2 regions of the Mesorhizobium shangrilense genome follow, and region 1 is predicted to be linked to the other one. Evidence: predicted binding sites of a transcription regulator. Region 1 holds the regulator's gene; the other holds the start of a gene.
What was found. The regulator HrcA, encoded in region 1, represses chaperone genes, less so after heat shock. The targets are predictions, from matches to a motif close to GTTAGCACTCNCNNNNNGNGAGTGCTAAC.
Positions count from the first base shown of each region.

Region 2: the regulator HrcA is predicted to act here: its motif matches at 3,417-3,445, upstream of groES (co-chaperone GroES).

Region 1 covers NZ_JBEWSZ010000001.1:4,587,244-4,593,105, forward strand. Annotated here, with positions in the region: gene hemW (radical SAM family heme chaperone HemW) at 1-1,108, opposite strand, end outside; gene rdgB (RdgB/HAM1 family non-canonical purine NTP pyrophosphatase) at 1,105-1,767, opposite strand; gene ABVQ20_RS22160 (VOC family protein) at 1,767-2,177, opposite strand; gene rph (ribonuclease PH) at 2,378-3,094, opposite strand; gene hrcA (heat-inducible transcriptional repressor HrcA) at 3,273-4,358, shown strand; gene ABVQ20_RS22175 (hypothetical protein) at 4,534-4,731, shown strand; gene ABVQ20_RS22180 (PQQ-dependent sugar dehydrogenase) at 4,816-5,862, shown strand, end outside.
Region 2 covers NZ_JBEWSZ010000007.1:117,679-123,540, reverse strand. Annotated here, with positions in the region: gene ABVQ20_RS34935 (phosphodiesterase) at 1-482, shown strand, start outside; gene ABVQ20_RS34930 (hypothetical protein) at 627-845, shown strand; gene ABVQ20_RS34925 (protein-L-isoaspartate(D-aspartate) O-methyltransferase) at 1,028-1,702, shown strand; gene ABVQ20_RS34920 (hypothetical protein) at 2,737-3,174, shown strand; gene groES (co-chaperone GroES) at 3,501-3,815, shown strand; gene groL (chaperonin GroEL) at 3,866-5,509, shown strand; partial or broken gene ABVQ20_RS40700 (NADH-quinone oxidoreductase subunit D-related protein) at 5,552-5,626, shown strand; gene ABVQ20_RS34905 (4a-hydroxytetrahydrobiopterin dehydratase) at 5,678-5,862, shown strand, end outside.

The DNA of each region.
Region 1 (5,862 bases):
CGCGCAGGCGAGCATTGCCGATCGGCGCCACCAGCCCTTCCTCCTGAAGGGTCGACAGGCGCCTCGTCGAAAGCTCCCGCCCGGAAAACGCCTCGTAGCGGGAAAGGTCGATACCCTCGGCCAGCCTCAGCCCCATGAGCAGAAATTCGTCGGCCTCTTCCGAACGGGTCAGGATCTCGCCGCCGGTGATGCCGTGGCCCTTGGCCTCGACCAGATTGGCCCAGGTTTCCGGCATCCTCTCGGCGATCGTCACCACGCGACGCCCGCTTTCGACGAAGCGGCCATGCGCGCCGGGACCGACGCCGACATATTCGCCATAGCGCCAATAGGTCAGATTGTGCCGGCTCTCGGCGCCCGGCCTGGCGTGGTTGGAAATCTCATAGGCCGGCAGGCCGTGCGCCGATGTAATCTCCTGCGTCAACGCATAGAGGTCGGCGGCATGGTCATTGTCGGGAATGATGAATTTCTTCGCCGCGTGCAGGGCGTGGAAGGGCGTGCCTTCCTCGATGGTCAGCTGGTAGAGCGACAGATGATCAGCCGCGTGGCCGATCGCCTGTTCGAGCTCGGCCTGCCAGTCTTCCGGGGTCTGGCCGGGCCGGGCATAGATCAGATCAAAGGAGAGGCGCGGAAAGATTTCGCGCGCCAGGCCGATCGCATGGAGTGCCTCCGACACATTGTGTAGCCGACCAAGGAAACGCAAATCCTTGTCGTTCAGCGCCTGCACGCCGAGCGAGACGCGGTTGACGCCGGCTGCCCGGTAGCCGCGAAAACGCTCGGCCTCGACCGATGACGGATTGGCCTCCAGCGTCACCTCGATGCCATCAGGCACCGTCCAGTTCTTCGCCACGGCGTCCAAAACCCTGGCCACCGTTTCCGGCTTCATCAGCGACGGCGTGCCGCCGCCGAGGAAAACGCTGGTCACCTCGCGCGAACCGGTGCGCTGGCGCATTGTTGCCAGTTCGGCCTCGAAGGCGCTGGCAAAGCGATCCTGATCAACCGGCTGGTGGCGGACATGGCTGTTGAAGTCGCAATAGGGGCATTTGGCCGCGCAGAACGGCCAATGGATGTAGACGCCGAAGCCGGGGCTACGGTCGAGCAGCATGTTCATGTCGAACCCAATCGGGCCAGATTCAAGCGTGCCTGGGCAAATTTCTGGAAGGCGCGGGCGCGGTGCGACAGCGCCGTCGGCTGGCCGGGTTTCCAGCCGTGCTTTTCCTCGGCACTCATCTCGCCGAAGGTCTTTTCGAATCCACCAGGCAGGAACACCGGGTCATAGCCGAAGCCAAGTTCGCCGCGTGGCGGCCACACCAGCGTGCCCTCGACCTCGCCGCGATAGTATTCGGCATCGCCGTCGGGAAAGGCGAGGCAGATGACGGCGACGAAGCGGCCCTTGCGCTGCTCCGGCGAGGCCGCGCCGACTTCATGCAGCGCCACCTCTGTGCGCTGCATGGCCATGCCGAAATCGCGTGAACCGTCGGCTTTTTCAGCCCAGTTGGCGGTGTAGACGCCCGGCGCGCCGTCGAGCGCATCGACACAAAGGCCGGAATCATCCGACAGCGCCGGCAGGCCCGTGGCCTTGGCCGCGGCCAAGGCCTTGATGTAGGCGTTCTCCTCGAAAGTGGTGCCGGTCTCGTCCGGTTCCGGCAGGCCATAATCCCTGGCCGATTTCGCCTCGAAGCCGAACGGCCCCATCAGGTCGGCGAATTCGCGCAGCTTGCCGGCATTGTGGCTGGCGACAACGATCTTTTTCCCGTCAAGCGTATGCATCAAAGGCCCCAGATTCGTGGCTCGGCAAATTCGATGGAATTGCCCGAGGGATCGCGGATATAGATCGAACGACCGCCCTGCGGCCATTCGAATTCGCTTTCGATGGCAATCTTCTTCGCCTCTAGATGCGCCTTCCAGCCCGCGATTTCCACAGCGCTGGCGGCAAAGCAGAGATGACCTTCGCCGACAGTGCCATGCGGCGGCACTTTCAGTCTCGCGTCGGGCGCGGGCGGCACTTTCGTCGCTTCGGCGTTGAAGATGAGCAGGACACCGGCACCGCAGCGGAAAAAGAGGTGCCGGCCGTCGACCTTGCCGAGGAGGCGGAGGCCGAGGATATCGGTGTAGAAATTTTCGGCCGCCGCCAGATCGGTGACGTAGAGGGCGGATTCCAAGATTGTGGAAGGAGTCACGAGACACCCCCCTCTGCCCTGCCGGGCATCTCCCCCGCATGGGGGGAGATTGGCAGCTTCAGCGTCACAGCCCACTCTGCAGCGCTAGGGTTTAGCGAAAGCTTCGGCGACAGCCGATCTTCCCCCTTGCGGGGGAGGTGGCCGGCAGGCCAGAGGGGGGTGGGAAGGATCGCCAACCTTTATCGCCTTACAATCGGAACCTAAGCCACCGCCATCTGCTGCAGGCTGACCAGGCGCTGGATGCCCTTCTTGGCCAGGCCCATCAAGGACGCGAACTGCTCTTCGGAGAAGGGTTCGCCCTCGGCCGTGCCCTGGATCTCGACGATGCCGCCCTTGCCGGTCATGACGAAATTGGCGTCGGTGCCAGCCGAGGAATCCTCCACATAGTCGAGATCGATGACCGGCTGGCCATCATGGATGCCGCAGGAAATCGCCGCGACATGATCCTTCAGCACCTTGGAAACGCTGGCCATCTGCCGGGCTTCCATCCAGCGCAGGCAATCATACAGCGCCACCCAGCCGCCGGTGATCGATGCCGTGCGGGTGCCGCCATCGGCCTGGATCACGTCGCAGTCGACGGTGATCTGCTGTTCGCCCAGCGCCTGCAGATCGACAACCGCACGCAGCGAACGGCCGATCAGCCGCTGGATCTCCAGCGTGCGGCCGCCCTGCTTGCCGGCGGAGGCCTCGCGGCGCATGCGCTCGCCCGTCGAGCGCGGCAGCATGCCGTATTCGGCCGTCACCCAGCCCTTGCCCGAATTGCGCATCCAGCCCGGCACCTTTTCCTCCAGGCTCGCCGTGCACAGAACATGCGTATCGCCAAACTTCACCAGGCATGAGCCTTCGGCGTGCTTGGAGACGCCGCGCTCGAAGGAGATGGCGCGCATTTCGTCGAATTGGCGTTTGGAAGGGCGCATTCAGGCTTCTTTCTTGTCATTTTTCGGAATCGTGGCCGGCTTGTAGCCGCACGAGGCGCATGGCGCAAAGGAAAATGGCCGAGCGATCCGACACAGACACCGGGCGATCTGACACAGACACCGGGTTGCGCGGGCATGGCCGAAGTCTATATCCTTGGTAAGGAGGTTTTTGGCACGCATGACCAAAGCAGTCGCCGATCCCATTGTGCAATCGCCCGCTCTTCAATCGCTGGACTTGCGTTCGCGCGACATCTTCCGGCGCATCGTCGATTCCTACCTGAAGGATGGCGAGCCCGTGGGCTCGCGCAGCCTGTCGCGCATCCTGCCGTCCTCGCTATCGCCAGCCACCATCCGCAACGTGATGAGCGACCTCGAACATCTCGGCCTCATCTACGCGCCGCACATCTCGGCCGGCCGGCTGCCGACCCAGGCTGGCCTGCGCTTCTTCGTCGACGCCTTCATGGAACTCGGCGATCTCTCGGACGAGGAGCGCCGCGCCATCGAGGCGCAGGTGCGCGCGTCCGGTTCAGGCGCCACGCTGGAACACATGCTGACCGAAGCCAGCCAGATGCTGTCGGGCATGTCGCGCGGCGCCGGTCTCGTGCTTGCTGCCAAGAACGAGGTGGCGCTGAAGCATATCGAGTTCATCCAGCTCGAACCGACCAAGGCCTTGGCGGTGCTGGTGTCGCAGAACGGCGATGTCGAAAACCGGGTTGTCGACCTGCCCGCCGGCATCACCATTTCGCAACTGCACGAGGCCTCGAATTTCCTCAACGCCCATATTCGCGGCCGCACGCTGGCCGAGGCGCGGGTCGAGATCGCCCGCATCAAGGAAGAGACCAGGGCGGCCCTCGACACACTGTCGCAGGATCTGGTCGAGAAGGGACTGGCGGTATGGGCCGGCGCCGATAGCGGCCTGCCGGCGCGTCTCATCGTACGCGGCCGCGCCAATCTTCTGGAGAACGTCACGGCCCAGGCCGACATCGAATTGTTGCGGCATCTGTTCGAGGACATGGAGACGCAGGACGGGCTGATCCAGTTGCTCGATCTGGCCGAGGAGGGATCGGGCGTGCGTATCTTCATCGGCTCGGAAAACAAGCTGTTTTCGCTGTCGGGCTCGTCGCTGGTCGTCGCGCCCTATCGCGACAAGGATGCCCGTGTCGTCGGCGCGCTGGGCGTCATCGGCCCGACGCGGCTGAACTACGCGCGCATCGTGCCGATGGTCGACTATACGGCGCAACTTATTTCCCGCATGCTGCGCTAAGGTGTATTGGTATTCAGGTGATGCCGGCCCGCAAACGGCTGATACCTGCGCTTCCGGTGCTCGCGTACGAGAAGTACGCTCCGCTCCGGTTTTCGGAAGCCACCATTTTCGGCGCGGCCTGACCTGTATCTCAATACACCTTATCCCTAGCGGAAGGCTGACAAGGAGAAAAACAATGGCGCTCGAAGAGATCAAGGCCCAGATCAGCCTGCTGCTCGAGGAGATGGTCAACCAGCCCGAGGACCAGCACGAAGTGCAGGAGCAGTTGCGCGAAAAGCTGAGAGCAATGCGCGCCATGGGCCTGCCGTTGCCGGCCGATCTGGTGGAACTGGAAAAGCGCCTCGACGACGATTTCTACGCGGCCGGGAATTGAGCCACATTCAACTCCTCGTGTGAGTTGGAACGACCGCCGGTGCCGCCCGTTTCCTGTCTTCGCGACCGATCCTTGGAGGACAGGATGATCCGGTTTGCAGGCCCGACAGCAATTTCCGCCTTGTTTCTCGCCACGGCGGCATTCGCCCAACAGGCGGATCAGCCTGTGCTGAAGGGGCAAGCCGCCTTTGGCGACTGGCGTGCCGACAGGCCGGGCGTGCGCCGCTTCATCAAGCCGGAAGATTTGCCGAAGGCCTATGCCACGAAATCGGCGTCGAACGGCGCCGGACTCGTGGACAGGCCGAAAGGCGCCATGCCGCAACTGCCGCCTGGTTTCTCGGCGCAGCTGATCGCGTCGGGCATCGACAACCCACGCGTCGTTCGCGTCGCACCGAATGGCGACCTGTTCGTCGCTGACAGCGAGGCCAACCAGATCCGCGTCTACCGTCTCGCCGAGGGCGGTGCGACGCCTGTCGACACAATCTTCGCCGACGGCCTGACCCAACCCTACGGCATCGCCTTTTACCCGGCGGACAACCCGCAATGGGTCTATGTCGCCAACAGCGACAGCATCGTTCGCTTTCCTTATCATGCTGGAGACATGAAGGCCTCCGGCGCGCCGGAAGTCCTCGTCGACGCCATCCCTTCGAACCATCACTGGACGCGCGATATTGCCTTCTCGCCCGACGGCAAGACGCTCTATCTGTCGGTCGGTTCGGGATCGAACGTCGCCGAAGGCATGGCGAAGAAACCGGAGGGCGGGCTCGACGCATGGATCAAGTCGAAGCCTCTCGGCGCCACCTGGGGTTCGGAATACGGCCGGGCCGATGTGATGGCTTTCGACCCTGACGGCAAGAATGGACGGATCGTCGCGACGGGCCTGCGCAACTGTTCGGGCATGACCGTGCAGCCGGCCACTGGCACGCTCTGGTGCGTCGTCAACGAGCGCGACGCGCTGGGCGACAATGTGCCGTTCGAATATGCAACGGCGGTCAAGGAAGGCGCCTTCTATGGCTGGCCCTGGTACTATATCGGCGACAATGAGGACCCCCGCCACAAGGGCGAGCGCCCCGACCTCGCCGGCAAGGCCGATATTCCCGATGTGCTGATGCAGGCGCATTCCGCCCCGCTC
Region 2 (5,862 bases), on a different contig from region 1:
ATTACGTTGTCGAGGATTTTCCAGTTCGGCTCATCGGCCTCGACACGGTGGTGCCGGAAAAGGTCGGCGGTGCTATCTGCGCCGCACGAGCGGCTTGGTTTGCCGATCGTCTCGCTGAAGGCGACGGTCGCCCGACGCTGGTCTTCATGCATCACCCACCCTTCGTTACCGGTGTCAGCGGGATGGACGCGACGATGTGCCGAACCGACAGCGCATTCGCGGGGCTTGTCGAAAGCCATCCTGAAATTGAATGCGTGGTCGCCGGCCATCACCATCGCCCCATCACCCGTCGCTGGGCCGGCACGGTCGGCTTCGTTGTGCCCGGAGTGGCGCATCAGCTGGCGCTTGATCTTCGCCCGGGCCAGCCCACCCGATTTATCCTCGAGCCTCCGGGCTTTGCGCTCCACGCCTGGTCGCCCGAGACCGGCTTGGTCTCGCATGTCGCGCCAATCGGCGACTACGGACCGAGTCGCGATTTTTAGCTTTATTCCGGTTGTCCGTGGAAGCTCGAGAAATGAGCCGCTACTGCTGGCCTCGGCGGAAGCGGAGGCCGGAACGCGCATCCAAACAGCGCCGTAGTGACGGTCCGGAGGCGGCGTAAATGCAACGGAAGCGCCGCGCCGGCTGTGCCGGCGTTCGCCCTCGCCTCGCCTGCAGCGCGAATAGCGCTGCTGGCTCGCCCAGGTTCGGTCATCGTCAATCACCAGATCACGCACGATCAGCACGGGAAGGAGCCGGTGAGCGACAGCGCAGGGTTCGGCGTCGTTTTGGCGTTCGGCCTATTGGTGCTCAACTGGCTGGCGATCCGCAATATCGGTGTTGTCGCCTGGCTGGCGAGCTTCTGATGCGCACGCCGTTCCACCCCCCGGTGCGAGGAACGGGAGAGCACCAAGGACGGGGACGAAATAGCAGGGCGGTACAACCCGCCCCAACCGAAGCCGCGTTCTCGACGACATGGTTACTGTGACAAGACGAACAGGGTATAAGGCTATCAGGCAGCAGACTGGTTGAGGAACGCCCCACCGTCATGAAGCCGATGAACGAAGAGCACCTCGCGGTTCTACGCAGGCACATGGTCGAGGTGATTGCAATCCAGGCCGACCTTGCAAGCGAAGAACTCGGCAAGGCGACGCTCGATGAGCGGGTGATGCCAGCGATGCGGCGGGTGCCGCGGCATCGCTTCGTGCCAGCCCCGTTTGCGCCTTATGCCTACGAGGACATGCCGCTGCCGATCGGCTTCGACAAAACCGTCTCGCAGCCCTTCATCGTCGCTCTCATGACCGATCTCCTTGCTCCCCAACCGCACGAGGCAGTGCTGGAGATCGGCACCGGCCTGGGCTACCAAGCCGCAATCCTCGCGGAACTCGCCGGGCAAGTTTGGAGCGTCGAAATCATCGAAGAATTCGCAAGCTATGCCGGGTCTCTCCTGCAGGGCCTCGGCTCCTCCAATGTCGGCATTCGTGTCGGAGACGGGTCTCGTGGCTGGCCTGAGCACGCCCCATTCGAGAAGATCCTGGTCACGGTGGCGGCTGAGCCGACGCCGCCGGCTTTGCTTGAGCAGCTCAAGCCAGGGGGACGCCTGGTTCTGCCTGTGGGATCTGAAAAAGTACAGTTGCTGACTGTCATCGACAAGGATGCGGCAGGGCAACTCAAGACTCGGAAACTCATCCCAGTTCGGTTCAGTCGGCTCGAAACGGTCTAATGAGGGGTGCGGCTGCGCGGAGCCGTGCTGGAAGATCAGGATAACGCGCGCCGCTTCGATCACACGGGCGCTGGATGGCATCGGTCGCGGCCGCTGGCGATCATGCCGGCGCGGTCGTATTGCGCGCGTCTCAAAGACCCTTATCCAGCCTACTGTGTGCCTACCAGAGGGCAAATGGGTCGCTCATCTGGGAAATGACGGCCAAAGGTTCAAGGAATTCGCACAGTGGCCAACACGTAGCGGGCAGGAGGTAACGATGGATCTCAAGGACAGGCGCCTCTGGTACGGCGTGGTAGCCGTGATCGTGGTATTGGTCGCGATTGCGTATGCGGCTGGTTGGTTTGGCGGCACACCGATACCAGCGCCACAGCAGTGAGAGCGATCGTCATTTTCGCTTGGAGGCAGCTGACTGCTCAGTCTCTAAAGGTCGAAGGAAGGGACACCTGATTGGCTGTTTCGCTGGTTCGGCTACGATCCTGACGACGCACAGCCTGGACCGCTTTTGAGATGGCTTCCGCTCAACTTGTTGGACGGACCGGTCCTTGGATCGCGCGCAATCCGCAACACTCCGCCATCGGGCCGGGTAACTTCGATAATGGTTTCGACACGGACAAACTGCGATCCTACTGAGTAGCCAGGCGCTAGGTCGTGCCGGAAGTCGTACACTGGAGCCACAAGGGCCTAACGACCGGGCGGAGAACTCCACATCAGCCCGGCCTTCGGCGGTTTCGAAGCTAAACTGCCACTCCCTCGATCCCGCTGCCCGGCCAGCAATGGAGCGGGCTACTCCAGCACAGACTCTGCCCGTCGATCACCTCGATCGCACGGACTCCAGACCAACATCGTCGAACAGCCGCGCGTTTGACCGCGTTCGCCAAATTAATGGCCGGATCTTTGCGAAGCCTCCACATCTGCGTGAACGAAGCCCTCCAGGCATCATCGTGATTGGACTTCACGATCCGCTGGAGTCACGCTGGCCTCAGGGTATAAGTAGGAAATACGTGGACCAACTATTGTTCGAATAGGAGGCCAACATGAAGCACCAGACGATCGAGCAACTGCAGATCGTCGCCGAAATCGATCAGGGCTACCCGCGCCAAGCCATGTCGCGCAGCGAACGTCTTGAACGCTGGGCAGAGCTCCTCGAACGGAACCCTGACCGGCGTCTCTCGACACTGCCTCAGACCGAGTATCAGCCGGTTAGAGCACGCGTGGCCATGCGCGGCGACGGCTCGCCGATCTCAGTCGCTTTCGAGGATCCTGTCCTCCGCGCCGCCGGGTTGGAAAACGACAACTACGGCGAAGCAAAGCGCTTCTTCGAACTGACCGACAGGCAATTGCATGAGATCATCTGCTATTGTCATTTTGGCGCGACGGTGACCGCCGCTACGGCCGCCCGTCACATCCGTGCGGTGCGTGCCGGGAAACAGCCCGGCGTGTTCGCTCGGTTGCGCGCCGCGTTCCTCGGATAAAGCCAGCGCCGTTCCGCAGCATCATTTTTGAAGCGGCTCGCATGGAAAGCCGCAGCGCAGGCAAGCTCTCCCCACGCGGGAAGGCTGCGTTGCATGAGGGATGGTACGGTCATGAATATCCAAGGTCCTTTTCGAGAGCGGCGTCGAGGTCGGCTGGGCTGAGCTGCACCATCTGTTGCGCCGAACTCTGCAGGGCGATTGCCGGCAGGTGAATGAACGCGTCGCCAGGCAAGCCTGGAAAATTTGGCACTCCTATCATTCGAGTGCCAAAGGGGCTATCTTAAGTGTTGCAGTCGCTCTATGTGCGGCGGCAGAAAGAACCCCCAATGAAATTCCGACCACTCCACGACCGCGTCGTCATTCGGCGCGCTGAAGGCGACAACAAATCCAAGGGCGGAATCATCATTCCCGACACCGCCAAGGAAAAGCCTCAGGAAGGCGAAGTGATCGCCGTCGGCCCGGGCTCGCGTGATGAGAGCGGCAAGCTGATCCCGCTCGACGTCAAGGCCGGCGATCTCATCCTGTTCGGCAAATGGTCCGGCACGGAGGTCAAGATCGACGGCGAGGATCTCCTGATCATGAAGGAGAGCGACATTATGGGCATCGTCGAGAAGACCAAAGCGGCCAAGAAAGCCGCCTGACCGGGCGATTTGCGCTCTCCTAATTTCTAGACTGAACTGGACGTAAAATCATGTCTGCCAAGGAAATCAAATTCGCTAGCGATGCCCGCGACCGGATGCTGCGCGGTGTCGAGATCCTCAACAGTGCCGTGAAGGTGACGCTCGGCCCCAAAGGCCGCAATGTCGTTATCGACAAGGCCTATGGCGCGCCGCGCATCACCAAGGACGGGGTCGCCGTCGCAAAGGAAATCGAGCTTTCCGACAAGTTCGAGAACATGGGCGCGCAAATGGTGCGCGAAGTGGCCTCGAAGACCAACGACCTCGCCGGTGACGGCACCACCACGGCAACCGTGCTGGCCGCCTCGATCCTGCGCGAGGGCGCCAAATTCGTTGCCGCGGGCATGAACCCGATGGACCTCAAGCGCGGCATCGACCTTGCTGTGGCTGCCGTGGTGAAGGACGTTCAAGCCCGGGCCAGGAAAGTCAAATCTTCGGACGAGATCGCCCAGGTTGGCACGATCGCCGCCAATGGCGACGCGTCCGTCGGCGCAATGATCGCCAAGGCGATGAACAAGGTCGGCAATGACGGCGTGATCACCGTCGAGGAGGCCAAGACCGCCGAGACCGAACTCGATGTCGTCGAAGGCATGCAATTCGACCGCGGCTATCTTTCTCCCTATTTCGTCACCAATGCCGACAAGATGCGCGTCGAGCTGGAAGAGCCCTACGTGCTCATCCACGAGAAGAAGCTCGGCAATCTGCAGGCGATGCTGCCGATCCTCGAAGCGGTGGTGCAGAGCGGCAGGCCGTTGCTGATCATCTCCGAGGACGTCGAAGGCGAAGCGCTGGCGACCCTTGTGGTCAACAAGCTGCGCGGCGGCCTGAAGGTCGCGGCCGTCAAGGCGCCGGGCTTCGGCGACCGTCGCAAGGCCATGCTGGAAGACATTGCGGTGCTCACCGCCGGCCAGATGATTTCCGAGGATCTCGGCATCAAGCTGGAGAACGTCACCATCGACATGCTCGGCCGCGCCAAGCGCGTGCTCATCGAGAAGGATACGACCACGATCATCGACGGCGCTGGTGAAAAGACCGGCATTTCAGCGCGCATCCAGCAGATCAAGTTGCAGATCGAGGAAACGACCTCGGATTACGACAAGGAGAAACTCCAGGAGCGGCTGGCGAAGCTGGCCGGCGGCGTTGCCGTCATTCGCGTCGGCGGCGCGACCGAGACGGAAGTCAAGGAAAAAAAGGACCGCATCGACGACGCGCTGAACGCCACGCGTGCGGCGGTGGAAGAAGGCATCGTGCCCGGAGGCGGTGTGGCGCTGCTGCGCGCCAGGTCGGCGCTTAACGGGCTGACGGGAGCCAATGCCGATGTGACGGCCGGCATTTCGATCGTGCTGAGGGCGCTCGAGGCGCCGATCCGCCAGATCGCCGAGAATTCCGGCGTCGAAGGCTCGATCGTCGTTGGGAAACTCATGGACAGCAAGGATCACAATCAAGGTTTCGATGCTCAGACCGAACTCTACGTCGACATGATCAAGGCCGGTATCGTCGACCCCGCCAAGGTCGTTCGGACGGCCCTGCAGGATGCCGGCTCGATTGCCGCGCTCCTGATCACCGCTGAAGCAATGATCGCGGACATTCCGCGGAAGGATGCGCCCGCTATGGGTGGCGCAGGAGGTATGGGCGGAATGGGCGGAATGGACTACTGAGCGGCGCCTGAAACTATAGCCAGGACGACGGAAGGCCAGCGACGCGGGCATTTACGAGCCGATATCTCGGCGATCATCGGTTCGCTCGACATCGTGTTCGGGGAGATCGATCGATAGGCGCTCGTCGCTGTCGTTTTTGCTGCTAAAAATGGTCTTGGAGACAAGAACATGACCGACCCTCTTGCCGAGAAAACATGTACGCCTTGTCGCGGCGGCGTCCCACCGCTCACGCGTGATGAAGCCCAACGCTTCCAGGCACAGGCTCCTGATTGGGAGCTGGGTGACGATGCCCACCGCATCCAGCGGAGCTTTCGATGCCGCAATTTCCGGGACGCGCTCGCCCTTGTTCAGGA